DNA from 2 places in the Bacillus sp. 9.4 genome. Region 1 is predicted to be linked to the other one. Evidence: predicted binding sites of a transcription regulator. Region 1 holds the regulator's gene; the other holds the start of a gene.
The links. The regulator NrdR, encoded in region 1, represses ribonucleotide reductase genes. The targets are predictions, from matches to a motif close to AACACNATATATNGTGTT.
Positions count from the first base shown of each region.

Region 1 (15,607 bases):
ATCAAAAAACGGTAGTTGGACTAGGGAACATTTATGTGGATGAGGCTCTTTTCAGAGCGGGTGTCCATCCCGAGACAAAAGCAAATCAATTATCAGATAAAACAATCAAAACCCTTCACTCTGAAATCAAAAACACTCTGCAGGAGGCGATTGATGCGGGCGGAAGCACAGTCCGTTCATATATCAACTCCCAAGGGGAAATCGGAATGTTCCAGCTGCAGCATTTTGTCTACGGAAAAAAAGACGAGCCATGCAAAAATTGCGGAACGATGATTTCGAAAATTGTCGTTGGAGGAAGAGGCACGCATTTTTGCGCAAAGTGCCAGAAAAAAAAGTAGCATAATGCTTCATCGTCCAAGCTGTCGGTGCATATATCAGTAACTCTGTAATGGAGGATGCCATTTTCGAAACACGGATTTTTCACTTTCCCATATATATGATTGTGATGAATCCCGGGCATTTCACATCTGATACAAGAGCACCAACAGAAAGGAAGAAACGGATATGCAAATGGTTTCTATACTGCTGCTGGCGTTGGCTGTCAGCTTGGACAGTTTTTCAGTCGGATTTACGTACGGATTGAGAAAAATGAAAATACCGTTTAAAGCGATTTTGGTTATCGCCTGCTGTTCCGGTGCTGTCATGTTTATATCCATGCTGATCGGAAGCTTTCTCACGAAGTTTTTTCCTGTATATGTGACGGAGAAGCTTGGCGGTTTGATATTGGTTGGAATCGGTGCGTGGGTTCTGTATCAATTTTTCAAACCGGCAAAAGATAAAGAATACCTATTGCATGAAAAAACGCTGCTTAATTTAGAGGTTCGGTCATTAGGGATTGTGATTCATATTTTGAGAAAACCCATGAGTGCGGATATCGACAAATCGGGTGTGATCAACGGAATTGAGGCGGTCTTATTGGGATTTGCCTTATCGATTGATGCCTTTGGAGCAGGTATAGGCGCAGCCATTCTCGGTTTTTCGCCGATTGTGATGAGCATCGCCGTGGCAATCATGAGCTCGCTGTTTGTATCAATTGGAATCAATGCCGGCCATTTTCTGTCTAAGTGGAAATGGATCGATAAAATGGCGTTTTTGCCGGGGCTTCTATTAATCACGATTGGGCTCTGGAAATTGTAAAAAGGAGTGGATCTCTTGACCTTAGTCATTGGTTTAACGGGAGGAATAGCTAGCGGCAAAAGCACGGTAGCCAATATGCTGATTGAAAAAGGAATAACAGTTATAGATGCAGATATCATTGCAAAACAAGCGGTAGAAAAAGGGATGCCGGCCTACCGGCAAATCATTGACGAATTCGGTGAAGACATACTGCTCTCAAATGGCGATATAGATCGAAAAAAGCTTGGAGCGCTGGTATTTACAAATGAACAAAAGCGTCTCGCTTTAAATGCAATTGTTCATCCCGCAGTCAGGCAGGAAATGCTCAAGCGCCGGGATGAAGCCGTTGCAAATCGGGAGGCATTTGTTGTATTGGATATCCCGCTATTGTTCGAAAGCAAATTGGAATCATTGGTTGATAAAATTATTGTGGTCAGTGTGACAAAAGAGCTTCAACTGGAACGTCTGATGAAGCGCAATCAGCTGACGGAAGAAGAAGCAGTCAGCCGTATCCGCTCTCAAATGCCCTTAGAGGAAAAAACAGCAAGAGCAGATCAAGTCATTGATAACAGCGGCACGCTTGAAGAGACCAAAAGGCAGCTTGATGAAATCATGAACAGCTGGGCATAATACAAAAAACACCGTTCATATTGAACGGTGTTTTTTTGCCATTAAAAATCAAAGTTGTCCGGATCAGGACCGACGCGCAAGTTTTCATTCAGTGCATCGATTCGGTTCATGTCATCCTGCGTTAATTCAAAGTCAAATACGCTTGCATTTTCTTTAATGCGGTGTTCCTTCGTTGATTTAGGAATCGTAATGATGCCATGCTGCAGATCCCAGCGCAAAATAATTTGTGCGACAGATTTATTATATGTTTGAGCGATGTCAGCCAATACAGGGTGATCCAGCAGCTGTCCCTGCATTAAAGGTGACCAAGCCTCCATCTGGATGCCCTGATTTTGGCAGTATCTTATCAACTCTTTTTGTGTGAGGCGCGGGTGAAATTCCACTTGGTTAATCATAGGCTTAATTTCAGCTGCCGTCATCAGATCTTCAAGATGGTGAATTTGGAAGTTGCTTACGCCAATCGCTTTGATACGGCCTTCTTTATACAGCGTTTCAAGCGCTCTCCAAGCTTCTTTATACTTTCCTTCTACAGGCCAGTGGATGAGGTATAGATCCAAATAATCCAGACCGAGTTTGGACAGACTTGTTTCAAAAGCGGCGAGTGTTTCTTCGTAGCCTAAATCCGCATTCCATACTTTCGATGTGATAAACAGATCCTCTCTTGAAATGCCTGCTTCTTCAATGCCTTCCCGAATCCCTTCTCCGACTCCAGCTTCATTTCCATAGATTGCTGCAGTATCAATACTGCGGTACCCGTGAACAATGGCAGTTTTAACTGCGTTTACCAGTTCAGATCCTTCTTCCACTTGGAACACGCCGAGGCCGAACCAAGGCATTTCTACCCCATTATGAAGTGTTGCTTTTGTTTGTAAATGTGTTGTCATGTTCATTTCCTCCTTTAAAATTGTCAGGCTTCCTGCCGATCTCGTTTTTCCATCAAGCGGCTCCAGCCTGTTAAAATGACTGCACCGACCACCATTAATCCGCCTATCCAAGCGGTATGAATCAATCCGATTGAATCGGTGATCACACCGCCAAGGTATGACCCAAGCGCGATCCCTGCATTAAAGGCAGCGATATTCATCGCGGATGCGACGTCAACTGCACTCGGGACAAAACGCTCAGCCAGCATGACGACATACACCTGAAGGCCGGGCACGTTCATAAAGGCCAGCAATCCCATACAGAGAATGGTAATGAGCCCAGCTGCTTGATACGGGGCTGTAAATGTCAGTACGAATAGAACAATTGCCTGTACGATAAACATATAGAATAAAGCGGCAATTGGATTTCGGTTTGACAGCTTTCCGCCAATCATATTGCCGATAGCAATAGCTATTCCGTATCCGAGCAGAATCACTGCAACAGTCCCGGCTTTGAAGCCTGTTACTTCCTGAAGCAGGGGAGACAGATACGTGAACACAACGAATGTTCCTCCGTATCCAAGCGCTGTAATGACAAATAAAAGCAATAACCGGCTGTTTGTCACAAGCTTCAATTGATCCCGCATCGTTGTTTTCGTCCCTTTTCGTAATTTGGACGGTACAAGAATGCCATTTGTAATGAAAGCAATGATTCCGACGGCGATAATGACCATAAAGGCGAAACGCCAGCCGAACTGCTGGCCGATAAATGTCCCAAAAGGAACTCCGGTTACAGTTGCCACAGTGAGGCCAGTAAACATAATTGAAATCGCGCTAGCCCTTTTATCTTCCGGGACAATATCCGCTGCGATTGTCGAACCGATCGACATAAACACACCGTGCGAAAATGCCGATATCACACGTGCTGCTAGTAAAATCCCGATGCTTGAAGCGGTTGCTGCCATCGTATTACCGGCAATAAAAATAAACATGATCCAAAGCAATAGTGTCTTACGTGACATGCTTGAGGTCAATGAAGTTAATATAGGTGCCCCAAATGTAACGCCGAGCGCATAAAGGGAAACAGTCAATCCTGCTGTCGTGACGGGAATATCCAGGTCATCAGCAATGAGCGGCAAAAGGCCGACACTGATAAATTCAGTTGTCCCTATTGCGAATGCACTTACGGCCAAAGCCAGTAGTGCAGGAATACTGCTTTTATTGGCTGAAGTCATGATGTTCCTCCTTTGTAAGATGTGTTGTATGATTGAAATTCTGCCGAGTAAGCTATATAAATAAAAAAGAGCAGATTCAAATCAGCCGGCAAATGTGATTATGAAACATATCGTTAAGAAATAAAAGTACGTACTTTGAAGTGCTATAGTCACTTTTTGGTGCCTGTGAGGAGAATGGATTGTATGGAGAAGAAAAAATATAACATTTCTGTTGAAGCGACTCTTGAAGTGATCGGTGGAAAATGGAAATGCGTCATTTTATGCCATCTGACGCACGGAAAAAAACGCACAAGTGAATTAAAACGCCTAATGCCCAACATCACGCAAAAAATGCTGACTCAGCAGCTGCGCGAGCTGGAAGCGGACGGTGTCATTAACCGAATCGTATATAATCAAGTTCCTCCCAAAGTGGAATACGAGCTCAGCGAATACGGCCGCAGCTTAGAAGGGATTTTAGATATGCTGTGTGCTTGGGGAGCGAATCATATTAACAGAGTGTACGGGGATACATTTTCTGTGCTAGAAGAAAGTGTGCTCAATGATAAGTTAAAACAGGAATCATAAAGCATGAGGGCAGTCAGTGCGGAGCGCTGGCTGCTTTTTGGTTCTTACGCCTGATATTCTGTGCAAGAAAACATAAGATGCATCATAAATTAGCGTTATAATCGTTGATTTTTATCAATATGTACTGGCGAATTTGTTTTAATGTGTTATACTAATTTTAGATAGTAACAAATTAGGATGGCATAATTGATAAGGGGTGTCCAACATGAAGGTAAAAGTAGCGATCAACGGGTTTGGAAGAATCGGAAGAATGGTTTTTAGAAAAGCGATGTTAGACGATCAAATTCAAGTAGTGGCCATTAACGCCAGCTATTCCGCAGAAACGCTGGCTCATTTAATAAAGTATGACACAATTCACGGCAGATACGACAAAGAGGTTGTGGCTGGTGAAGACAGCCTGATCGTAAATGGAAAGAAAGTGCTTTTGTTAAACAGCCGTGATCCAAAACGGCTGCCTTGGCGGGAATATGATATTGACATAGTCGTCGAAGCAACAGGGAAGTTTAATGCTAAAGATAAAGCGATGGGCCATATAGAAGCAGGCGCAAAAAAAGTGATTTTGACCGCTCCGGGAAAAAATGAAGACGTTACCATTGTGATGGGCGTAAATGAGGACCAATTTGACGCTGAGCGCCACGTCATTATTTCAAATGCGTCATGCACGACAAACTGCCTTGCGCCTGTTGTAAAAGTGCTGGATGAAGAGTTTGGCATTGAGAGCGGTCTGATGACTACAGTTCATGCGTATACGAATGACCAAAAAAATATTGATAACCCGCACAAAGATTTGCGCCGGGCGCGGGCTTGCGGTGAATCCATCATTCCGACGACAACAGGAGCGGCAAAGGCGCTTTCACTTGTGCTGCCGCATCTGAAAGGAAAACTTCACGGCCTCGCCTTGCGTGTCCCTGTTCCGAACGTCTCATTGGTTGATCTCGTTGTTGATCTGAAAACGGATGTTACGGCTGAAGAAGTAAACGAGGCATTTAAACGCGCTGCCAAAACGTCGATGTACGGTGTACTTGATTACTCAGATGAACCGCTCGTTTCGACTGATTATAATACGAATCCGCATTCAGCGGTCATTGACGGGCTTACAACAATGGTAATGGAAGACAGAAAAGTAAAGGTGCTGGCGTGGTATGACAACGAATGGGGCTACTCCTGCAGAGTTGTTGATCTGATCCGCCATGTAGCGGCACGAATGAAACATCCGTCTGCTGTATAAAATAAGGTCATGGACACATTTTAAAGAAAAAACCCTTAACAGCATATTTCTGAAAAAACGCACCTTGCAAATTAGACTTAAACACAGTATACTATTTTTCGTGAACTTCTTGCTTGAGACTGTTTCGGAATTACTTAAAGGGTTAGGACCTCTCCGGACTAACTTTCCCCCGTGGTAAATGGCCGACCCAGTTGTTGGAATTTCACTTTTTAATTCTTGTTAAGGGGGGTCCATGACTATGGAAACAATGGGGCGTCACGTTATCTCCGAGCTATGGGGATGCGATTTTGATAAGCTGAATGACATGGATTTTATTGAAAAAACGTTTGTAAATGCTGCTCTAAAATCAGGTGCTGAGGTGCGCGAGGTTGCATTTCACAAATTTGCACCGCAAGGCGTAAGCGGTGTTGTGATTATTTCTGAATCACACTTAACGATTCACAGTTTTCCTGAGCACGGATATGCGAGCATTGATGTTTATACTTGTGGAGACTTAGATCCTAATGTCGCTGCTGATTACATTGCAGAGGCATTACATGCTGATACAAGAGAAAACATTGAAATACCAAGAGGAATGGGGCCTGTGCAAATTAAACAGGCGCAAGCGAAAGTACTATAAAGTAAAATGCGAACACAAAGGGAGCTGAAGCTAGAAAGCCATTATGCGCTTTTTAGCTTATGCTCCTTTTATTTTTATAAAGAAACGAGAGTGTCAGCTTTTTCTTTTTTCATTTTTTTTGTAAAATAAGAGAGAGATTTTCACAAACCACCTAATGCTATAGAAACAAATTTAACAACGGCTCTCCCGACAGATGCTGTCACATCTATTTTTAAAAGGCGGAGGCTGCTGAAAATACATTGCAGGGAACGATATAGTTGGGAGCTGATTTTATTGAAATGTCCTTCATGCCAGCATAACGGAACACGAGTCCTTGATTCACGGCCTGTGGATGACGGAAAGTCGATTCGCCGAAGACGCGAGTGCGAATCCTGCCACTACCGGTTTACGACCTTTGAGAAAGTGGAGGAAACCCCGCTCATCGTCGTGAAAAAAGAAGGTGTGCGTGAGGAATTCAGCAGAGAAAAAATGCTGCGCGGCCTCATAAAAGCATGTGAAAAAAGGCCTGTTTCACTCAAAACGCTTGAAGACATGTGCTTTGATATTGAAAAAGAGCTTCGCAATCAAGGCTGTTCCGAGGTGAAGAGTGAGCTCGTCGGAGAAATGGTCATGGACCGGCTGGCTAAGATTGACGAAGTCGCATATGTGCGGTTCGCGTCCGTCTATCGGCAGTTTAAAGATATAAACGTCTTTATCGATGAATTAAAAGACTTAATAAAGAAAGAGCGTTAAAAGAGCTAAGAGGATTCTTCTAGCTCTTTTCTCATGTGCAAAATTGGCATTTGATAGATATAAGAAACGGTGTAAAATGAAAGGTAGAAACAAATTCGGAAGGTTTGAGAATGTATGGCTGACTATTGGAAAGATGTACTGCCTGTAGACCCGTATGTGGTTAAAAGCAGATCGATGCTGCAGGATGTTGACAGACAAATTATTACACAACTGTACCAGCCCTTAATCGGCCCTGTTGCATTCTCTCTTTATATGACATTGTGGGGAGAGCTTGAACAAAACCGTCTGTGGGGCGGAGAGTCCACACATAGACAGCTGATGGGGATGACACAGTCCAACTTAAAAACGATCCATCAGGAACAGGGGAAGCTCGAGGGCATCGGATTGCTGAAAGTATATATGAAAGAATCCGAGCGGCAGGAGCGCCTCTTTATATATGAACTCCTTCCGCCGCTCAGACCAAATGAATTTTTTGAAGACGGAATGCTGAATGTTTTTCTGTATAATAGAGTCGGAAAAACGAAATATCAGCAATTAAAACAATTTTTTACGCACCCGGCCATTTCAGAAGATGCGAAGGACATTACGCGGCCGTTTAATCACGCGTTTGAATCGCTGCAGCCGAGTGAATGGAAGCTCACATCCGATATGGAGGAAACGGTAAGGCTTGCCGAGGGGACCGAGTATACTTCTGTCGGACAGGCTCCGTCCTACACCATAACGGAGGATGTGTTTGATTTTGATTTGTTTTTAGCAGGACTTTCTGAGACGATGATTCCGAGAAAAGCGATGACCCAGCAGGTGCGGGACACAATCAAAAAGCTTTCTTACCTGTACGGAATTGACCCTTTGCAAATGCAAAACGTTGTGATGAGCGCAATTGATGAGCGTGACGTCATTACGACGGAGGCTTTAAGAAAAGCGGCGAGCGACTGGTATCAAATTGAAAGAAACGGACAGCTGCCCGATTTGGTGGAAAAAACACAGCCGGTGCATCTGCGTGAAGGCGAAAAACCGGCAGAAGAGGATTCTCTGGATGGGAAGCTGATCGCATTGCTGGAGGCGATTTCCCCGAAGAAGCTTCTGCAGGACATTGCTGACGGAACAGAGCCGTCAAAAGCTGATCTGAAGATCATAGAAGAAATTATGTTCGAACAGAAGCTCGAGCCAGGCGTCACAAATGTGTTAATTTATTATGTCATGCTGAAAACCGACATGAAGCTGTCCAAAAACTATATCCAAAAAATCGCTTCGCATTGGGCACGCAAAAAGGTAAAAACGGTCAGGGAAGCGATGAAGCTCGCAATAGAAGAAAACCGCCAGTACCTTGAATGGGCTGAAGGAAAAACAAAGTCTTCGAAACGAAACCAAAAAGTGATTCGTGAAGAAAAGCTTCCTGATTGGATGACAGAAAAGGAAACAGCGTCCGATTCAGAATCCGGACAGCAGAAGCTGCATCCGCAGGATTTGGAAGAACAGAAGAAAAAGATGATGGAAGAAATGCAAAAACTGAAAAAATACTCTGCCTATTAAAGACAGAGATGCGGGGTGAAGGAATAGATGGAACCAATCGGCCGTTCCCTGCAGGGCGTAACCGGCAGGCCGGATTTCCAAAAACGTCTTGAACAAATGAAGGAAAAAGTCATGAAAGATCAAGATGTTCAAGCATTTTTGAAGGAAAACGAAGAAGTGATTGACCAAAAAATGATCGAAAAGAGCTTAAATAAGCTTTATGAATATATCGAACAAAGCAAGAATTGCTCCTATTGTTCGGAAGATGAAAACTGCAACAATTTGTTGGAGGGCTACCATCCGAAGCTTGTTGTCAATGGGCGGTCTATTGATATCGAGTATTATGAATGTCCAGTCAAACGGAAGCTCGACCAGCAGAAGAAACAAAAGTCTCTTATGAGAAGCATGTATATCCAGCAGGATCTTCTCGGAGCGACGTTCCAGCAAGTCGATATTAGTGACCCGAGCAGGCTCGCGATGTTCCAGCATGTTACAGACTTCCTGAAAAGCTATAATGAGACGGGAAAAGGGAAAGGATTATATTTATACGGGAAATTCGGGGTAGGAAAAACGTTTATGCTCGCTGCGATTGCCAATGAGCTGGCGGAAAAAGAGTATTCTTCCATGATTGTCTATGTGCCTGAATTTGTGAGAGAGCTTAAGAATTCGCTGCAAGACCAGACATTGGAAGAGAAGCTCAATATGGTAAAGACCACACCCGTATTGATGCTTGATGACATCGGAGCAGAATCAATGACAAGCTGGGTAAGGGATGAAGTCATCGGAACGGTGCTTCAGCACAGAATGTCCCAGCAGCTGCCTACTTTCTTTTCTTCTAATTTCTCACCTGACGAGCTGAAGCATCATTTTACGTATTCGCAAAGGGGGGAAAAGGAAGAAGTAAAAGCGGCAAGATTAATGGAGCGGATATTATATTTGGCTGCTCCGATCCGCCTTGACGGAGAAAACCGCCGCCATCAGTAACTGCTGCGGTTCAAAGGGGAAGGAACTGAGGGTATGAATCGAAAAACCGCTTTTAAATGGCTGGCAGTGCTGGCAGGTGCAGGTTTAATCTTTTGGGGAAATAAAATATATTTGAATGTATCGCCGAAAGAGATCAGGGTATGGGTATTGTCGTTCGGAGTCTTTGCACCTTTGATGTTTATCGGGATATCCATCGTCAGGCCACTTGTTTTATTTCCGGTGTCTGTTATTTCAATAGCTGGCGGACTTGCGTTTGGCCCGCTTCTCGGCACGCTTTATACGTTATTCGGTTCGATGTGCGCTTCAGCTGTTTCGTTTTTTGCGGCCGGTTTGTTTGCGGCGAAAAAGAACGGGCATTACGAAAGGCTTGAAGCCATACAGAAGCAAATGGAAGATAACGGATTTTTCTATATCTTTCTTTTGAGAATCCTGCCGATCAATTTTGATTTCGTCAGCTATGCGGCAGGCCTTTCCAATGTCAAAGCGCTGCCGTATTTTGCGGCAACGGCTGTGGGAATCATCCCTGGGACCATTGCGCTGAATGTTCTGGGAGCAAGCTTTTTGACTGGCAATCTGCCAGCTTTCTTACTTGTCCTCGCTCTATATATCGTGTTTATCTCGCTGCCATTTATCTTCAGAAAGAAAATGCAAAACTTGTTCCAGGAATCAAATTAAGATTTGCCAATGACCTTTACGTCTATTTTAAAAACATCCCCCATATACTTGTAACAGATGCCGTAAGGGGGGACAAACATGCTTGAAATAATCTTTGAAGATGACCATGATGCAGCCGCTTTTTTACATCTCATTCAGCATTCGGACGATCGGAACAATATCATTGTCCGTGAAGGCATACGAAAAATCGGGATTGAAAAAGCGAATCCGGCTTTTCCTATTCAGCGTTTTATGGAGCCGATTCTGGTCAAATTTTTTTTGGAATGCAAAGAAGACGAGCATATGCTGTCATTGATTGAGGAAACGTATTGTTTCACGGATCAGGATGAACAGCAGCAAATCCTTCAGCTCGCACACAGTATTATTGAAGGTGAAGCAGACGATCTTCCGTTTGAGCCGCTAAAGCTTTCACGGAAACAATCTATTTTGGATGAACTTCAAACGATCTGTTTAGAGGAAGGAGTATTTTACATTCGCTCCTTTCAGACCTTCCGACTTGGATCATACTATAAGCAGCTGAGAGATATTACAGAAGCAGCGATTGATGAATATAAGATGGAACAGGAATATCAAAACTTTATTCAAACACTCAGAGACTATGTGAACGCCAAACAGCCGCGAATCAAAAAAGTGCATATTGTCCATGATGGTTCCTTTACATTATGGGAGCTGCGCTATGTGCCGGAACGGGAAAAAATGAAATACATAGACAGAAGATTTGTCCGGGATCATCCTATGTATATTGATTCTCATTTGCTCGCGCCGCTGATTTCTATTGCACCTGATGAAGTCGTGCTTTATACCGACCATCCCGAGCACATGATGGCAAGGACCATTCAAAACGTATTTCAAGAGAGAGTGGAAATGCTCCCGCTGCATGCTTTTACAGATGCAGAAATACCGGTGAAGCACTCGGAAGGATGAGGGCCGGCAGCCTGTCTATATAAGGCTGTCGGTTTAAAAAAGGAAACGCGATCGTGTTGATTTTTTGGATTGAACAATTTATAATACATAGGAGATTAAGAAAGACACACGTATTGATAAGGACACGAAGGAATGATACCAGCTCAAAGAGAGGGAAGCCCTGGCTGCAAGCTTCCCAGCTAAGGACCATTCGCTTTACCGCCTTTGAACTTCAGCTGTGAACCTCTTGAAAAGGAACAGTAATGGCTGACGGGAACTCCCGTTACAGAGCTTAGAGCCGCAGGTGCCGTATTGGCTTTGCGGAAAAAAGGGTGGAACCACGATTCCGTTTATTCAACCTCGTCCCTTTCATAGGGGGCGGGGTTTTTATATGCAAAAAAAGGAGTGACAAAGATGTCAGATATGGTAAAAATCACATTTCCTGATGGAGCAGTCAAGGAGTTTGCGAAAGGAACAACAACAGAAGATATCGCGGCATCCATCAGTCCGGGATTAAAGAAAAAATCATTAGCCGGAAAACTGAACGGAAAAGAAATCGATTTGAGAACGCCGATCAATGAAGACGGTACAGTGGAAATCATTACAGAAGGCTCAGAAGAAGGTCTTCAAATTATGCGCCACAGTACGGCTCACTTGCTGGCTCAAGCGATTAAACGCATCTACAAGGATGTTAAATTCGGCGTCGGTCCGGTTATCGAAAACGGGCTTTACTACGATGTAGAAATGGACGAAGCGATTACACCGGAGGATCTGCCGAAAATCGAGAAAGAAATGAAAAAAATCATTAATGCGAACCTTCCGATCATTCGAAAAGAAGTCAGCCGTGAAGAAGCGAAAGCCCGTTTTGCGGAAATCGGCGACGACCTGAAGCTTGAACTATTGGATGCGATTCCTGAAGGAGAAACCGTTTCGATCTATGAGCAAGGCGAATTCTTTGACCTGTGCCGCGGCGTCCATGTTCCTTCAACCGGAAAAATCAAAGAATTTAAGTTGTTAAGCCTTGCTGGCGCATACTGGCGCGGTGACAGCAAAAACCAAATGCTTCAGCGCGTATATGGTACAGCTTTCTTCAAAAAAGCTGATCTTGAAGAGCATCTTCGTATGCTAGAAGAAGCGAAAGAACGCGACCACAGAAAGCTCGGCAAAGAATTAAAGCTGTTTGCGAACTCTCAAAAAGTCGGACAAGGCCTGCCGCTTTGGCTGCCAAAAGGCGCGACAATCCGCCGCGTCATCGAGCGTTACATTGTCGATAAAGAAATCAGCCTCGGCTATGAGCACGTATACACACCTGTGCTTGGGAGCAAAGAGCTGTATGAAACATCAGGACACTGGGATCATTATCAGGAAGGCATGTTCCCTCCGATGGAAATGGACAATGAAACACTTGTATTGCGTCCGATGAACTGCCCGCACCATATGATGATTTACAAACAAGACATTCACAGTTACCGCGAGCTTCCGATTCGTATTGCGGAGCTTGGAACGATGCACCGCTATGAAATGTCAGGTGCGCTGTCAGGGCTTCAACGGGTACGCGGGATGACGTTAAATGATGCACACATCTTTGTGCGCCCGGATCAAATTAAGGATGAGTTTATCCGTACAGTCCGTTTAATCCAGGATGTATATGAAGACTTCGGTTTAAGTGATTACACATTCCGTCTGTCTTACCGCGATCCGGAAGATACAGAGAAATATTTTGATGATGATGAAATGTGGAACAAAGCGCAATCCATGCTGAAAGAGGCAATGGACGAAATCGGCCACGACTATTACGAAGCAGAAGGTGAAGCGGCATTCTACGGTCCTAAACTTGATGTTCAGGTGAAAACTGCGATCGGAAAAGAAGAAACACTGTCTACGGTTCAGCTTGATTTCTTATTGCCGGAACGTTTCGACCTGACATACATCGGTGAGGACGGCAAGCAGCACCGTCCGGTTGTGATTCACAGAGGTGTCGTTTCAACAATGGAACGCTTTGTTGCCTTCTTAATCGAAGAACACAAAGGCGCGCTGCCAACATGGCTTGCACCGGTTCAGTTCCAAGTCATCCCGGTTTCTCCGGCTGTGCATTTAGACTACGCGAAAAAAGTGCAGGAACGCCTGCAGCGTGAAGGTCTGCGTGTTGAAGTCGACAGCCGCGATGAAAAAATCGGCTACAAAATCCGTGAAGCGCAAATGCAAAAAATCCCGTACATGCTGGTGGTCGGTGACCAAGAAGCAGAAAACAGCGCGGTAAACGTGCGTAAATACGGAGAACAGAACTCTGAAACGATTTCTCTTGATGAGTTTGTGAAAAAGGCAGTAGCTGAAGCGAAAAAATAAAATAAAAAAGCATGATCTCATTGAAGAGATCATGCTTTTTTATTTCTCTAATATAGGAAACAAATCATGAAGGCTGCTAATGATGTAATCAGGCGTTACGTCAGTTTCGTTTTTCTTATCCGTCCTGTTGATCCAAACGGTTTTGATTCCGGCTCTTGAAGCGCCTAAAATATCAGTATTCAAATTATCGCCGACCATGATGGCATCGTCTTTTTCAATATTCATCAGCTTAAGGCAGTGTTCAAAAATTGAAACATCCGGCTTGCCCTTGCCGAATGCGCCCGAGATGACGATTTCATTGAAGTAAGGAGCGAGCTCAGGTACGCCGGCAAGCTTCTCCTTTTGCAGACTAGGATCGCCATTTGTCAAAAGCAATAATTCATACTTGCCTTTTAATTGATCGAGTACAGCAAAAGTTTCATCATATACAAACGGGCGCTTTCTGCGCTCTGCCGCAAAAAACTCTCCCAAGTATTCGCCATATGCAGGATCATCGATCCCAAGCGCTTTCAGTCCGTTTGTCCATGCATTTCTTCTGTACTCCGGCACAATCTTGTTCAGCTTTTGAAAGCCTTCACTGATTGGCTCTGAGAAATTGGACCACAGTCCTTCAAACGGGTTAATGCCGATCATCACTGTATATGGATACGTCTCATATGACATGTACAATTCTCTCGCTGCTTCGCGAACAGCTGCTTCGAATTCCTCAGGGGCAAGGCCATATTTTTTCTCCGCCTGTAAGCAAGTTTCTGCAAATGTTGTTCTGACGCTTTTCTCGTCCCAAAGTAGTGTATCATCTAAATCAAAAAATACGGCTTTCATGATCTTCTCCTCTGCTTCAGATTCAAATCTTTCTGCCAAAAGGCTCATGTTTTATTTTACAATAGATAAAAGCCTTGTGAAATATGTTTTCAGACGATTTTAAAAAAACAGTCAGCCGTAAAACGAAAACATGCTAGAATGAAAACGGAAAGAACAGGTGACATGAATGATTCATTTAATGATTATGATGCTGGAGAGAGTGGGGATTATTGTTATATTAGGGTTCATTCTCGCCCATACGAAACTTTTCAGACAAGCTCTTCAGAATCAGGACGGCTATAAAGGAAAAGCGATTTTAATTTCTATTTTTTCTCTTTTCAGCATCATCAGCAATTATACAGGCATCGAAATTCAAAGAAATATGATTGTAAACAATGACTGGGTGTTTACGATAGATCCATCGGGCTCTATCGCGAATACCCGTATTTTGGGCGTGGAAATCGGGGGCCTTCTCGGAGGTCCTTTTGTAGGGGCTGGGATCGGCATACTTGCGGGCCTGCATCGTTTTTCACTCGGTGGCAGCACGGCCTTAAGCTGTGCCGTCTCATCTATTTTAGCGGGTGTTCTTGCAGGCTTGATCGGCAGGTATTTTACGAAGCGATATCGAATGCCGACACCGCGCATCGCCACTCTTGTGGGAATCGGCATGGAGTCACTGCAAATGATCATTATTTTGCTGATGGCAAAGCCGTTCAGTGACGCTTGGGAGCTTGTCAGCATGATCGGAATTCCGATGATACTCATCAATGGAACAGGCAGTTTTATTTTTCTGTCTATTATTCAAGCGATCATTCGCAAGGAAGAACAGGCAAGGGCTCTCGAAACGCATCGAGTGCTGACGATTGCTGATCAGACACTTCCATTTTTTCGCCAAGGATTAAATGAAAACTCCTGTAAAAGTGTAGCGGCTATTATCCATAAGCTGACAGGAACAGATGCGGTGTCTCTCACTGACAAAGAAAAGATCCTTGCGCATGTCGGTGCGGGAATGGATCACCACATCCCATCGAAAAGCTTGATCACCGGCCTGTCCAAAAAGGTGATTAAAACAGGGCATATTATGAAGGCGATTTCGCAGGAAGAGATTGAATGCACGCATGCTGAATGCCCTTTGCACGCTGCAATTGTCCTGCCGCTGACATCGAACGGCAATACAATCGGCACCTTAAAAATGTACTTTAAAAGCCCGGCAGGCCTGAGTCAGGTAGAGGAGGAACTTGCCGAGGGGCTGGCCATGCTGTTTTCGACACAGCTTGAGCTTGGGGAAGCAGAGCTGCAAAGCAAACTTCTCAAGGATGCTGAAATTAAAGCGCTTCAAGCACAGGTGAATCCGCATTTTTTATTTAATGCGATCAACACGATTTCTGCGCTATGCCGT
Region 1 is NZ_JBVFMU010000001.1:962,415-978,021, reverse strand. Features, by position in the region: gene mutM (DNA-formamidopyrimidine glycosylase) at 1-338, shown strand, start outside; partial or broken gene ytaF (sporulation membrane protein YtaF) at 487-1,137, shown strand; gene coaE (dephospho-CoA kinase) at 1,153-1,746, shown strand; gene ytbE (aldo/keto reductase YtbE) at 1,788-2,630, opposite strand; gene ACZ07B_RS05780 (MFS transporter) at 2,654-3,844, opposite strand; gene ACZ07B_RS05775 (winged helix-turn-helix transcriptional regulator) at 4,028-4,408, shown strand; gene ACZ07B_RS05770 (glyceraldehyde-3-phosphate dehydrogenase) at 4,614-5,636, shown strand; gene speD (adenosylmethionine decarboxylase) at 5,875-6,255, shown strand; gene nrdR (transcriptional regulator NrdR) at 6,529-6,987, shown strand; gene dnaB (replicative helicase loading/DNA remodeling protein DnaB) at 7,102-8,520, shown strand; gene dnaI (primosomal protein DnaI) at 8,548-9,483, shown strand; gene ACZ07B_RS05745 (TVP38/TMEM64 family protein) at 9,517-10,158, shown strand; gene ytxC (putative sporulation protein YtxC) at 10,237-11,082, shown strand; gene thrS (threonine--tRNA ligase) at 11,476-13,407, shown strand; gene ACZ07B_RS05730 (HAD family hydrolase) at 13,447-14,229, opposite strand; gene lytS (two-component system sensor histidine kinase LytS) at 14,396-15,607, shown strand, end outside.

Region 2 (15,607 bases), on a different contig from region 1:
AGCGGAAATGCAGAAAATGGCTCGTCAGATATCGAAGCCTTGCTGGATGGTCCATTAAGAGAAATGGTGATCGAGACTTTGTTGTCTGAAAACAACCTTGATAAGATCGCGTTTTGCTGGACAAAAGGGGTGCAAATCCCGTGGGAGAAGCTTTATCAAGGAAAAGGTGCCCGCAGAATACCGTTGCCAACCTATCCATTTGAAAAGAGAAGCTGCTGGAACGGCTTTCAAGCAGTAGAGAATACGCCTTCTGTTTCACAGGATGAGCGTATCAACAACAGCAGCGATCATCACATATTAGCAAATGTACTAGGGATGGCTCCGGATGAACTGCAGCCTCATAAGCCATTGCAGCAGTATGGATTTGATTCAATTTCTTGCATACAGTTATTACAGCAATTGCAATCAAAGGTGGACCCTCTCATTGCCTTGACGGAGCTTCAAGCATGCCATACTGTTCAGGACATGATGGACTTGATCGCAAAGAAAAAGGAGGATACATCCTTACAAAATGATCAAGCTCGCACGTTTCCGGAATTGATACCGTTAAATGACGGCAAGCGGGGGCGCCCTGTCTTTTGGTTCCATGGCGGAGTAGGAGGAGTTGAAATCTATCAGCAATTTGCACAAAAGAGCCAGCGCCCTTTTTACGGCATTCAAGCCAGAGGATTCATGACTGATTCTGCTCCTTTGCACGGAATTGAACAAATGGCTTCCTATTATATAGAGATCATTCGATCCATACAGCCTGAAGGTCCTTATGATGTAGGCGGATATTCCTTAGGCGGGATGATTGCATATGAAGTCACTCGCCAGCTGCAAAGCCAAGGCCTTGCTGTCAAAAGCATGGTGATGATTGACTCCCCATATCGTTCTGAGACAAAAGAGAATGAGGCATCTATGAAAACGTCAATGCTGCAAACAATTAATACGATGCTGGCATCGATTGCGAAACGGGAAAAACTTACGGATGTTCTCATCAGCCGTGAAGAGGTGGACATAAGCTTAGAGGATGAAGAATTCCTGTCTGAGTTGATTGACTTGGCAAAAGAACGAGGGCTAAACAAACCAGATAAGCAAATACGTGCGCAGGCTCAGCAAATGATGAAAACACAGCGCGCCTATGATTTGGAGTCGTACACTGTTAAGCCTCTCCCTGATCCTGAGACGGTAAAATGTTATTATTTCCGCAACAAAAGCAGGTCTTTCTTTGGTGATTTAGACACTTATTTCACTTTATCAAATGAAAAAGAACCGTTTGATCAAGCTGCCTATTGGGAGGAATGGGAGCGGCAAATTCCCCATTTCCACCTGGTGGATGTCGATTCAAGCAATCACTTCATGATATTAACCGAACCGAAAGCGTCAACAGCCATGTTAGAATTTTGCGAAAAGCTTTATTCAAACAGGGGAGTAGTGAATGCGAATTTCCTTAAGGCTTTCCGGAAGAAACATGAAGCGAGGGAAGAAAAAGAAACAGATGAATTGGTGAAGCGCTGAGAAAACACAAACGCCCCCTCTTTTAAAAGGGGGCGTTTTGAATATTATTTTGAAAGTGAAACAGGGAGACTTTCTAATCCTCTTAAAAAGACATTTTTTCTCCATTGAATGTCATCAGGTGCAACCGCAAGTTCAATATCAGGAAATCTCTTCAAAAGTGCGTTAAATGCAATGTGGCCTTCCAGCCTGGCAAGAGGCGCTCCTAAGCAGAAATGAATGCCAAAACCGAAAGAAATATGTCTGTTAGGCGACCGATTTATATTTAATATTTCGGGGTTCTCAAAAAAATTCGGGTCGCGATTGGCAGATCCAATGCCTATAAAAATCATGTCTCCTCTTTTGATCGAATGCCCCTTATATGTAAAGTCTTCGATGGCCCACCGATTTGCCATCATAACGACAGGTGAGGTGTATCGCAGCAATTCTTCAACCGCTGTAGCGATCATTTCAGGCTGCTGCTTGAGCTTCTCACATTCCTTCTTGTGCTGCAGCAATGCGAGGGTGCCTGAGCCGAGTAAGTTAACAGTCGTCTCAAGGCCGGCTACAACGAGCAAGAACAGCATCGAATAGAGCTCTTTTTCGCTTAACTTGCTGCCGTTTTCCTCAGCATGCACAAGTTTGCTGATTAAATCGTCTTTTGGCTTTATCCTTCTGTCATGGATCAGCTTGGCGATATAATCTTTAAATTCACGAAGAGCCTGATTTGTCAGCTCTCTATTACCTTCAGAGGTATCAACCATCGCATTGGTCCAGATTTGAAACTGTGACCGATCTTCTTTTGGGATTCCCATCAATTCAGATATAACAATAAAAGGCAAAGGGGAAGCGAAGGATTTCATGATATCCGCTTTATTTTCTTTTTCCATTTCATCTAAAAGCTGTTCAGCAATTTGTTCAATGCTGCCGCGCAGATTTTCAATGGTTCGGGGAGTAAATGCTTGATGAACAAGTGATCTCAGGCGGGTATGGTCAGGTGTGTCTTTTGCCAGCATATGATCGGATACAAAATCGATATCTTCACTAACGTTGAGCATTTTGATTTGTTCTTGGTTCATCACATTTTTTACGTCTCTTGTAATTCGATTGTCTTTTAAAAAGGCCATACAATCATCGTATCGGGTAATTAACCAGGCCGGATATGTGGCTCCGAACCGTTTTAATTCAAATCGGTGAATGGGCTCTTCCTCTCTAAATCGTCCTAAAACTGAAAAAGGATTGTGATGAAACTCTTTACCATGCGGATGAAACATCAATTTTTCCATTTGCATTCTCCTCGCCTAATAAGGTAAATAGATGAATCAAATTGCTGAATTAGTTTACAAAAAACAGAATGATTTGAAATGTAATCCTGTCTCTAAAACTATATATCTATTTTAGGAGTCATTCAATAGGGTGAAGAACGAAAAAAGTGAAAAAACGGCTCGATATAAAGCAGCGCCTTTGAACGAAAGCTCAAAGGCGCTACGCTGTATTATTTTGATGAAAGTGACTTTCAGCTGTGCTGGATATCAATTGTATATACTGCACGATCTGTTACGACCTTCAATCCTTCGTTTTCTTGGTGAATATGAATGTCACCTAATAAAGGAATCTCATAGGCATTTTGCGGAAGCGGTACGTTTCCGTCCTCAGTGAATGTTGTTCCTTCGCCTTCTAAAACGAGCTCTTCTTTCGCAACATAATCATCAGGATGATTCGTACTGCGTATAGCCACTTTTTGAAGGTGGAGAACAATCTGATCCAAGTCTGATATCTCTGCATTATGGGTCAATTCACCTTTTCTAATATCAAGCGTCTGGCCGACTTTTGATTCCAGCCATTGAGAAAGCTGTGTATTCGTGTGTGCCATCAATATTCCTCCTTTTGATCTACACGATACTATTCCCAATTGCTGCATCTTTTACACGGAAAAGAGCCGCCTCACTCTTTATGTATGAAACAATTCGCTGTTGAGAGCCTTGATATAGCGTACGGCAGAACGCTGGACCGCTTCGCCGGCATTTTCTTTGACAACTTTAGAAAAAGCATTGTAAAGCCGGTTGAATTGAAGCGGTTTTACTTTGGCTGCTATTTCTTCAACTTTGGAGGCGGGAAGGGGAATGAGATTTGGGTAGCTGTACATAAAGCTGACCCAGTTTCGGTCCGCCGCAACCGTAATGATATCTCCGGTCAATAGACAGCCTTTCCCTTCATTGCCCTTGCTCCAATGCAAAACAGCACCGCCTTTAAAATGTCCGCCCAGTCGGTAAAGGTCCAGTCCCGGCTTCACGTTGAGCGTTTCCCCTGACCAGAAGTGAATGTGATTGCTTGGCCTTGTCACCCATTCTTTATCATCCTCATGGATATAGATCGGCGCCTGAAACGCTTCAGCCCATTCAACCTGAGTAGAGTAATAATGTGGATGAGACAAGGCGATGGCTTGAATACCGCCTAATTCGTTGATTTGGTCAATTGTCTTTTGGTCAAGATATGTCATGCAATCCCACAGCACATTGAAGCCCTTATGCTGGATAAGATGGGCTGTTTGTCCGATCGCAAACTCTGGTTCAGTTTTGATGCTGTAAAGATGCTCTTCTTCCTTTTGGAGGATGTTTTGAAGGTTTCCTTTCTCACGCATGTCTTCAAGGGTTGTCCAAGTTTGTCCATCGGGATGAATATACTGTCTTTCATCCTCGCAAATCAGACACGAGTTGGGCGGATCTACAGTCTGTGCATGTTGCACACCGCATGTATTGCAGATATAATATGGCACTTTCTTCACTTCCCTCATCTATTTTCCATTATTTTACCTTATTATTATGAATATTCAAACACTAAACCGGCAGTTCTGCTGAGAGAGAATTGCCGGCTTTTTGGTGCTTTTTATTGGCCGGGGACGGAATTTTCTGCGTTGACAGCGCCCGCTCCGTAAATATTCGGATCTTCATCTTTCCATTTGTCCGTGCCGTTTTTCAAAAGCTCTTTTACTTCATCAGGGGTAAGATCCGGGTTTTGCTGAAGAATTAAAGCTGCGATTCCTGCGCAAATCGGTGTTGCCATCGAGGTTCCTGACATTGTAAAGTACTGAGACCCTACACGGCTTGACTTTTGGAGCTTATCAATATAAGAATTCGGAGAGCGAAGGGAAATAATATTAACACCCGGCGCTAAAATATCGGGCTTTTCTTTCCCGTATACTGTCGGGCCGCGGCTTGAGAAGGAAGCGACAGTATCATCATCGCTGCTTGCGGTATTGTTATCGTCAAGCGCACCTACTGTAATCACCTTTTCGCTCACGCCCGGGCTTGCAATGGTCTGCGAATCAGGGCCTGAGTTTCCGGCAGCGACACAGACGACAATCCCTGCGTTCCACGCTTCTTCAACCGCTCTGACTAACGGATCTTCCTGTTCATGATCATATCTAAGGGCATCGCCCCCGAGCGACATGCTAATAATATCAATCGGTTCATCGGGGTTGTCCTCATTGTATTGAATACACCACTCAACACCCTCTATAATATCTGCTAACGTTCCTGAACCCTGCTTGTTTAATACCTTTACGCCGATGAGATTGGCTTCCGGTGCAGGTCCGCGGTATTGGCCGGAAGAGGATGCGCCGCTGCTTGCAACATCACCTGCACAGTGTGTGCCATGACCATTATCATCGTACGGCTCTGTTTTTTGATTGACCATGTCCGCGAATCCGATAATTCTGCCTTCTAGATCAGGATGCGGGTAGATTCCTGTATCGACAACAGCGACAGTAACACCTTTTCCTGTCAGGGTTTGCCCGTTTCTGACGACTTCCTTCGCATGGCTTGCTTCGGTTGCCGTGTCTAAAAGCGCTTTGACTTCGCGGTTTAAATACACTTTACGGATATTGCTGCATTCAGAGAGAAGGGAATGTAATGCTGAAGGAGTAACCTCGGCGCTGCAGCAGTTGATTTTGTTGAAGCGGCTTTTTAGCTTGCTGCGTTTTTCTTTTTGCAGCACCTCTCCAGCCATTTGAAAGCCGGTCTCGTGACAGCCTTCCTCAAATTCGATAATGACTGACATTTTTTTTCTGTTTTGCAATTTGGTTTCGAAAAATTTATGCAAGAAGCAAGGAGTCCATTTGAAGGGCTTGTAAAGCTGCAATACGGTTTCCCGTAACGGCCAATCTAGCTTGTGAGCATTTGCTCTCACCATTTGTACCATAGAGTACCCAAACATGTATTTTCCTCCTATTATAAGGTTCTCTGTATACTCTATGAACAGATGATAGGTTTGGTAAGTTTGTTTGTCCTCTATAAGAGACAGACAAGAGTTTGTTTTTCTGAATCTTTCGCATTAGATACAATAGATTCAGAAGTTGAGGAAATCATTGGGGATTGAAAAAGAACGTTTGTTCGTAATATAATGTGATCATATCAAACTGGGAAGGGGAGAGCAACCGTATGAATTTCTACTTGCACCGATCTTTGGAAAGCCAAATGCCAATCAGCATTATATATATGAAGAAAGACGGAACGATTAGTAAAAGAACGATTATTGTAAGACAGAAAAGCAAAACGAAAATCAAAGCATTTTGTTTTTCGAAACAACAGATCAGAACATTTTTATTGGACTCTATCCTCTCCTGTGACTTTGTGAGAACAAATAAGCAAAATCTCTATTCTGCAGGCCGGTAACAGCTGTCCGTCTCAGCAATCGGGCAGCCTGTTACTAAAACCCTCCTTAAACCTATATACATTTATTTGCCAAGTGAGGTTGTTCCTACCTTTTTTGTCTTTCCTCTCAACCTTTTTTCACTCTTATTTGAAATGAACCGCTAATAACCGTGACAATCAATTGATTTTTTGAAACCGGGAACTTTTTCACTGATGATATTGTGTATACAATGGTAAGATAAAACCTATTGGCTAAACCTCATATAATGAACCGCGCCATTCTTATGAAAGGAGTTAAACATGAGAAGATTTTTACTAAATGTCATATTAGTCTTAGCCATTGTCTTGTTCTTGAGATATGTTCATTACTCATTGGAACCTGAACCATCAAATCAGCCAGATACATATTCAAATTTCAGCAGCTTGGCAAAGAATGAGAGCCCAGCCGATTACGATATTTCATATAATGAGAAAAAAGGAAGCAAAGTCTTAATTATGTCTCCGCATGGCGGAAGAATTGAAGGCGGAGTAAGTGAGCTTGTTCGTTATTTCAATAATGAATACTCTACATACCTGTTTGAAGGGTTGAAGTCCCACGATAACCAAACGCTGCACATTACAAGCACCAACTTTGATGAGCCATTGGCAAAAAAGAAAATCAAGGAGCATCAATATGTGGTGGCTTTTCACGGATATAAAGGGGAGAACAAGAATACGCTTGTAGGGGGAACAGACCGAAAGCGGGCGAAAATGATTGTGAGAGCCCTTGAGCGGAGAGGGTTTTCCGCTGAGTTAGCGTCGTCTAAAAGCGGTCTTGCTGGATTGAATGCCGAAAACATTAATAACCAAGGGGAAACGGGGCTAAGTATCCAGCTGGAAATCAGCCGTGAGCAGCGAGAAGCATTTTTTGATGATTTTTATTATAAAAATAGAAAATACACAAAGAATAGTGAATTTTATGCTTATGTCAGTGCGATCAAAGGTGTCCTGGAAAAAGAGTATTCGTAACAAGCAGATCAGAAGACAAAATAAGAGAAGATCAGTAGACTGAAATAGGATAAAAAGGGAGGCAAAACAATGGCAGATCATCATTTTTATTTAAAAGCGAATTGGCCGGGTAACCGCAATGATGTCGGTACGATCGAAAGCGGAAACCTGATCACATCGATTTCCATTCCTAAAGAAATGGATGGCCCGGGAGAAGGGACCAACCCAGATGAAATGCTTCTCGGGGCGGCAGCGACCTGTTACATTATTACACTTGCGGCGATGATGGAGAGAAGCGGGCTGGAAAAAGAAGACTTACAGATGGAGTCAGAAGGCATTGTCGACGTCACAAAAGGAGTCTTTACATACAAAAAGATCATTCACCGTCCCTCTGTCGTGCTTAAACATGATGCTTCACAAGACGACGTCGCATTGGCGCACAAGCTTTGTAAAAAAGCGGAGTCGTCATGCATGATTTCGCGTGCAATTCAAGGAAATGTCGAGCTGCAGCTTGAAGCCTCTGTGAAACTGGGTGGAGAATAAAGAAAACAGACGGTCACTCACAGACCGTCTGTTTTTTATCTTCAGGGTGGGCTTTCGATTGATTTAGCACGACCACGCCTGCAATGACAAGCGTGAGACCGAATACACCTTTTAAACTGATGGTTTCGCCAAAAAGCAAAAACCCGACAATTGCTGTAAGCGCGGTACCGACGCCCGACCATGTTGCATACGCGCTTGATAAGTCAATTGTTTTTAAAGAAAAGCTTAGAAACGTAAAAGCAGAAAGAAATCCGACTATGACTCCGGCAATGGGCCAGGCTTGTGTAAATCCTTCTGAAAGCTTCAGCATCGTGCTCCCAAACACTTCAGATACAATGGCGAGAGCCAAATAAAGCAATCCTCTCATCTTCATCACTCCTTTACTGCCAATTAAGTAACACGACCCCTGATAGTAATAAAAGAATCCCGATAAGCCCTTTGGCATTCAGATCTTCCTTGAACCATTTTACTCCGATCACTGTCGTCAGCACCGTGCCCGCCCCGCTCCAAGTCGCATAGGAGAGGCTCAGGGGAATATGGTTTAAAGTCAGAGACAGCATATAAAAGGCGAGGGAATAGCCAATAACGACCAAAGCACTTGGCTTCCACTTTTTGAAGCCATCAGATACTTTCAGCATGGCTGCTCCTATCGATTCCGAACATATGGCAATCGTGAGGAATATATATCCTATCAACATCATGAATTCTCCTCACTATATTTTTAGATTAGAAAAAACTTCAGCTAGAAAAATATTAGTGTATGCCTATGTATGAGTCAAGAGATTCATTTTCACACCCTTAAAAAGACCCCTTTTTAAGGGGTCTTTTGCGTTTAATAATAATAAGGGAACGGGGCATACGGATAATAGGGGTATCCGCCATACAAATAAGGATTAAATAAAGCGCTTCCTATAAGCCCGCCTGCAAGGCCGCCGATAAACGGTCCTCCAAAAAATCCGAATGGCCGGCCAAAACCAAATCCATAACCAAATCCGGGTCTTCCAAACCCGTAACCGAACCCGAATGGTCTTCCAAACCCAAATGGTCTCCCGAATCCGAACGGTCTTCCAAATATTCTTGTATCTTCAGGGCTGAAATTTTCTAACTCGTTCATGTTTTCTTTCCTCCTGTAATAAAGTGTAGATGATGCAGTGTATTCACCCTGCCCGGATTTGATTGGGCGAATCGAGGAAAAGGAGGATGTGAACACATTGGGCCTGTATCAGTCTGACTGGTCAAAAGCACCGCCCCACGCACATGCTTATCATGTCAAAACAACGAGAGAACAGGGCCATTATCATCTCATTGAAGGGTTTACTCAGCCGGCAAACGGATCAAATACCGATCAGCATACACATTACTATACAGGGATCACTTCATTTGAAAACGGCCATTTTCATCGGTATTACGGAATCTCAGGGCCGGCGATTCCCTTAGCAGATGGCACACATTATCATGAAATCGAAGAAACGACGTATCTGGCCTATAACGAGCCGATTGAGATCCAGTACGGAGGGGTTGTGTACGATCCCGGAGATGACAGAAGAAAAACGCATCGTCATACCCTGAAAGGAAAGACAAGGGAAATTGTCGGCAATGAGCCGCTCGGCTGGTAGAAGGATGTTTACCGATGCAAAAAAAGGGCAAAATGGATAGGTGGTTGTCCATGTTGAATGCTATAATGGGGGGAGATTTATAAAAGAGAGTGATACATATTGAATAATACGAAGCAGCCCGTTGTCATTTTAGTCGGACCGACGGCAGTGGGGAAAACCAATTTAAGTATTCAGCTAGCCAAATCCTTAAACGCGGAAATTATCAGCGGAGATTCGATGCAGATTTATAAAGGGATGGATATTGGAACAGCTAAAATTACCGAACAGGAGATGGAGGGAGTGCCCCATCATCTGATTGACATTTTAGATCCCCAAGACTCTTTCTCTACTGCCGATTATCAAAGCTTAGTAAGAAATAAAATCAGCGAGATTGCAAATAGAGGAAAGCTTCCGATGATTGTCGGCGGTACAGGGCTTTATATACAATCTGTGCTTTACGATTATACATTTACGGAAGAGGCAAATGATCCCGTGTTTCGAGAGAGCATGCAAATGGCTGCTGAGCGGGAAGGCGCTGACTTTCTTCATGCCAAACTTGCTGCAGCAGATCCCGAGGCAGCAGCTGCGATTCATCCGAATAATACAAGAAGAGTCATTCGCGCACTGGAAATTTTACATACGTCCGGAAAAACGATGTCCCAGCATTTGAAGGAACAAAAACGAGAACTTCTGTACAATGCAGTGTTAATTGGCCTGACAATGGATAGAGACACGCTTTACGAAAGAATTAATCAGCGGGTCGATTTGATGATGCAGTCAGGCCTTCTTCCCGAAGTGAAACGCTTATACGACAAGAACGTGAGAGACTGTCAATCAATACAGGCGATAGGCTATAAAGAGCTGTATGCATATTTTGACGGTTTTGTGACACTTTCCGATGCTGTCGAACAGCTAAAGCAGAACTCGAGGCGGTATGCGAAACGCCAGCTGACGTGGTTTCGCAACAAAATGCAGGTCACATGGTTCGATATGACACCGCCTGTTGATATGGAGCTGAAAAAAAAGGAAATTTTCACACATATAGCAGGAAAACTCGAACTTTAATCGAAACTGTATGATATAGAGAATCAAGGAGGACGAAACATGAAACCGATTAATATTCAGGATCAGTTTTTGAATCAAATCCGGAAAGAAAATACGTATGTCACTGTTTTTTTGCTGAACGGCTTTCAGTTGCGGGGCCAGGTGAAAGGCTTTGATAACTTTACCGTATTGTTGGAATCGGAAGGTAAGCAGCAGCTTATATATAAACATGCGATCTCAACGTTTGCGCCGCAAAAAAACGTCCAGCTTGAACTCGAATAGATCAAAAAATGCCATGTCAAGACATGAGGAAAGGCTGCCGGGGGTTCCCGGCGGCCATTTTTAACATGAATCCACTTTTGCTCCAAGCTTTTTGTGTAAGCTGACCATGCCAAGGCACGGTCTTTTTTTATGAGAACAACATACGGAAGTGAAAATGGTATATTATGTATAAAATGAATTTGGGAGTGATCGACCTTGTTTGAAAGTGAAGCAGAACTGAGACGAATCAGGATTGCACTTGTATGGATAGCTGTCTTTTTACTGTTCGGGGCGTGCGGGAATCAAGATACCATTATTGAAACAGACAGCGGCAATTCAGACTATGAAACGCCTCAGCCCACCTCGTTTCCACTTGAACATAACCATTTTGGCGTTATGGAGGACGGCTATATCAAAATTTATGAGTATAATGAGTCCCGCAATGAGGTAAAGCTGAAGAAAGAATACGCGGATGATGAGCTTGAATAAAATTCACAAGCATTCGAATTTACAAAGCGGATTCCAGCCGCTAAACTAAATACAGACACAGATCAAACAGAGGGTGAAAACATGAAGCATAAAGTGATCGTGAATCATTGGGAAGAAATTTGCGAAGATGATTCTTGCTATGAATACGGAACAAGTATCATTGTGAACGGAAAAGAATTAATCAGAGAAGCGTCAATTATCACTGCTTTGAAGGCGGTTTTAGAAGAGATCGGCGCGGATGTTGAAATAGAAGAAACAGTAGAGAGCGAAAAATGCTGTGATAGCTTAAGAAAAAAAAATCTAGACTACTAAGCAGTTTTTTTTCATGTTATGATAAACATCGGCTAAAAAACGACACCCCGAGTAGGACGAGAGATGATTCTCGTTCTGCTCTCTTTTTTGGGCCCTAATGAGTCTGCCCATTTGCCTGATTTGATCAAAATATGAATTTTTCATAAAAACGAATCTATATATTGTGTTTTTGCTAGAGGGTAGTATACTATATATAGTGTTAGTGATGAGAGATTCATATTTTTTGATAGGTCGTGATAAAACGTGGTACAAATCATATTTGATTCGAAAACAGGGAATGTTCAGCGGTTTGTGAATAAAACAGGCTTTCAGCAGATACGCAAGGTGGACGAAATGGACCACGTGGACACTCCGTTTGTTTTGGTCACCTACACGACAAACTTCGGCCAGGTACCGGCATCAACACAATCATTTCTCGAAAAATACGCCCATCTCTTATTAGGAGTCGCTGCGAGCGGCAACAAAGTATGGGGCGATAACTTTGCAAAAAGCGCCGATACCATTTCAAGACAATATCAGGTGCCGATCTTGCACAAATTTGAACTCAGCGGCACATCTAAAGACGTTGAATTGTTTACTCAGGAGGTAGAAAGAGTTGTCACAAAATCAAGTGCCAAAATGGATCCAGTTAAATAACGAAATCATGATCCAAAAAGATGGAAAATTCCAGTTTGATAAGGATAAAGAGGCTGTACATAGCTATTTTGTAGATTATATCAATCAAAACACAGTCTTCTTTCACGATTTAAAAGAGAAGCTGGATTATTTGGTTGAAAACCAATACTACGAAGAGGAATTCTTAAGCCTTTATTCTTTTGAAGACATTAAAGAAGTGTTTAAGACAGCTTACGCTAAGAAGTTTCGTTTTCCTTCCTTCATGAGTGCGTTTAAATTCTATAATGACTATGCTTTGAAAACGAATGACAAGAAAAAAATCCTCGAGCGTTATGAGGACCGGATCTCAATTGTTGCGCTGTTCTTCGCTAACGGCGACACTGAGAAAGCAAAAGAATATGTAAACCTGATGATCAATCAAGAATATCAGCCGAGCACACCGACATTTTTGAACGCCGGCAGAAAACGCCGCGGTGAACTTGTGAGCTGCTTCTTGCTCGAAGTTAATGATTCTTTAAATGACATTTCAAGAGCGATCGATATCTCCATGCAGCTTTCTAAGCTTGGCGGCGGGGTTTCTCTTAACCTGTCCAAGCTTCGCGCGAAAGGTGAAGCCATTAAAGATGTTGAGAATGCGACAAAAGGCGTTGTAGGCGTCATGAAGCTTCTTGATAACGCGTTCCGTTACGCTGACCAAATGGGACAAAGACAAGGATCCGGCGCGGCGTATTTAAACATTTTCCACCGCGATATCAATGATTTTCTTGATACGAAAAAGATTTCTGCGGATGAAGATGTGCGTGTCAAAACGCTTTCGATCGGTGTTGTCATTCCGGATAAGTTCGTTGAGCTTGCACGCGAGGACAAAGCGGCTTATGTATTCTACCCGCACACGATTTATAAAGAGTACGGCCAGCACATGGATGAGATGGACATGAACGAAATGTACGACAAGTTTGTCGACAACCCTCGGGTGAAAAAGGAAAAAATCAACCCGCGGAAACTGCTTGAAAAATTGGCGATGCTTCGTTCTGAATCAGGCTATCCATACATCATGTTCCAAGATAACGTCAATAAAGTGCATGCGAATAACCATATTTCCAAGGTCAAATTTTCTAACCTTTGCTCTGAAGTGCTGCAGGCATCTCAAGTTTCTTCATACACAGACTATGATGAAGAAGATGAAATCGGTCTGGATATCTCCTGCAACCTGGGTTCGCTTAACATTCTCAACGTCATGGAGCATAAATCAATCGAAAAGACAGTCAAGCTTGCGACAGACTCTTTAACACACGTTTCTGAAACAACTGACATCCGTAATGCGCCTGCTGTAAGACGGGCAAACAAAGCGATGAAATCAATCGGCCTCGGTGCTATGAACCTTCACGGCTACCTTGCGCAAAACGGCATTGCGTATGAAAGTCCGGAAGCGCGTGACTTTGCAAACACGTTCTTTATGATGGTGAACTTCTACTCCATCCAGCGTTCTGCGGAAATCGCAAAAGAGAAGGGCGAAACGTTTGATCAATATGAAGGCTCAACCTATGCGACAGGTGAATACTTTGACAAATACGTTTCTACTGATTTCTCACCGAAATACGAAAAAATCGCCAACCTGTTTGAGGGTATGCATATCCCGACGACAGAGGACTGGGAAAAGCTAAAAGCATTTGTCGCTGAACACGGCATGTATCACAGCTACAGATTATGCATTGCGCCGACAGGCTCTATCTCATACGTCCAATCAAGTACGGCGTCTGTTATGCCGATTATGGAACGAATTGAAGAACGAACATACGGCAACTCAAAAACGTACTACCCAATGCCTGGGCTTGCATCTAATAACTGGTTCTTCTATAAAGAAGCCTACGATATGGACATGTTCAAGGTTGTGGATATGATCGCCACTATCCAGCAGCACATTGATCAGGGAATCAGCTTTACATTGTTCTTAAAAGACACAATGACGACCCGTGATTTAAACCGAATCGATCTGTATGCACATCATAGAGGAATTAAAACCATTTACTATGCAAGAACGAAAGATACTGGGCAAGACAGCTGCCTTTCTTGTGTTGTTTGATTAAAGGAGAGTTTATAGTGACAAAAATTTATGACGCAGCAAACTGGTCAAAGCATGAAGACGATTTTACCCAAATGTTCTATAACCAAAACGTGAAACAGTTCTGGCTTCCGGAAGAGATTGCTTTAAACGGCGATCTCCTCACATGGAAGTACCTCGGAAAAAATGAGCAGGACACTTATATGAAGGTACTGGCCGGACTTACGCTTCTTGATACAGAGCAGGGGAATACGGGGATGCCGATTGTGGCTGAACACGTAGATGGCCACCAGCGGAAAGCGGTGCTGAACTTTATGGCGATGATGGAGAACGCTGTCCATGCGAAGTCGTACTCTAATATTTTCATGACCCTTGCACCGACTGAAACGATTAATGAAGTATTTGAATGGGTTAAACAAAATAAATATTTGCAGAAAAAAGCGCAAATGATTGTCGGGCTTTACAAAGCCATTCAAAAAGATGATGAAATTTCACTGTTCAAAGCGATGGTTGCTTCCGTCTATCTGGAAAGCTTCCTTTTCTACAGCGGTTTCTATTATCCGTTATATTTCTACGGACAAGGAAAACTGATGCAAAGCGGTGAGATCATTAACCTGATCCTTCGTGACGAAGCGATTCACGGCGTGTATGTCGGTCTCCTTGCTCAGGAAATTTATAATAAACAGACAGAAGAGAAAAAAGCAGAGCTTCGTGAATTTGCGATCGACCTTCTGAATCAGTTATATGAAAATGAGCTTGAGTATACAGAGGACTTGTACGATCAAGTCGGACTCTCACACGATGTAAAGAAATTCATCCGCTATAATGCGAATAAAGCGCTGATGAATCTTGGATTTGATCCATACTTCGAAGAGGAAGACATTAATCCGATCGTATTAAACGGATTAAACACAAAAACAAAATCGCATGACTTCTTCTCTATGAAGGGGAATGGTTATAAAAAAGCGACAGTTGAGCCGCTCAAAGATGATGACTTTTATTTTGAAGATGAAAAAGAGCAGATATAATATCTGCTCTTTTCGGCTTGAAGGTTCAAATGAGGAGGACGCAGTACCCATGGGAAAAATGGACGAAATGATTTTAGTTGCCCCGCGCGATGATGTGTTTAAGAAAGAAAGCTTAACCTTCCAGGGCGTGTACAGTGAAGATAGCAGAGTAGCCGAAATCATGGCTCAGATTGAAGCGGCCTATCGTGAAATGAGAAGAGGGGACGCAGAAGAAGATCCGCGTTTCAAGCAGCCGATACCTTATGTCGTCATTAAGCGTGAAGATGAAGTTTTTCTTTATGAGCGGCTGGCTGGCGGCGGTGAATCACGACTGCACAACAAGCTTTCTCTCGGCTTTGGCGGTCATATGAACGCCATCGAAGGGGCAGCTTCATTTGCTGAAGTCTTAAAGCTGAACACAGACCGTGAGCTTGAGGAAGAACTGCAAATAAATGAAGAAGATAAACAGGCGATTGTCACACTGGGATTGATCAATGATGATGAAAACAGTGTTGGCAAAGTGCATATCGGTATTCTTTCTGCGCTTCAATTAAAGCCTGGCGC
Region 2 is NZ_JBVFMU010000002.1:108,488-124,094, reverse strand. Features, by position in the region: gene ACZ07B_RS07485 (beta-ketoacyl synthase N-terminal-like domain-containing protein) at 1-1,500, shown strand, start outside; gene ACZ07B_RS07480 (cytochrome P450 family protein) at 1,545-2,762, opposite strand; gene ACZ07B_RS07475 (hypothetical protein) at 2,993-3,349, opposite strand; gene ACZ07B_RS07470 (MBL fold metallo-hydrolase) at 3,428-4,252, opposite strand; gene aprX (serine protease AprX) at 4,363-5,691, opposite strand; gene ACZ07B_RS07460 (hypothetical protein) at 5,916-6,149, shown strand; gene ACZ07B_RS07455 (poly-gamma-glutamate hydrolase family protein) at 6,429-7,136, shown strand; gene ACZ07B_RS07450 (OsmC family protein) at 7,206-7,658, shown strand; gene ebrB (multidrug efflux SMR transporter subunit EbrB) at 7,672-8,025, opposite strand; gene ebrA (multidrug efflux SMR transporter subunit EbrA) at 8,039-8,356, opposite strand; gene ACZ07B_RS07435 (hypothetical protein) at 8,491-8,772, opposite strand; gene ACZ07B_RS07430 (YmaF family protein) at 8,861-9,274, shown strand; gene miaA (tRNA (adenosine(37)-N6)-dimethylallyltransferase MiaA) at 9,374-10,318, shown strand; gene hfq (RNA chaperone Hfq) at 10,358-10,579, shown strand; gene ACZ07B_RS07415 (YmzC family protein) at 10,775-11,047, shown strand; gene ACZ07B_RS07410 (hypothetical protein) at 11,129-11,359, shown strand; gene nrdI (class Ib ribonucleoside-diphosphate reductase assembly flavoprotein NrdI) at 11,603-11,995, shown strand; gene nrdE (class 1b ribonucleoside-diphosphate reductase subunit alpha) at 11,955-14,057, shown strand; gene nrdF (class 1b ribonucleoside-diphosphate reductase subunit beta) at 14,075-15,064, shown strand; gene ACZ07B_RS07390 (hypothetical protein) at 15,114-15,607, shown strand, end outside.
Region 2: a site for NrdR is predicted at 11,543-11,560, ahead of nrdI (class Ib ribonucleoside-diphosphate reductase assembly flavoprotein NrdI). Genes of this name have one in related genera too.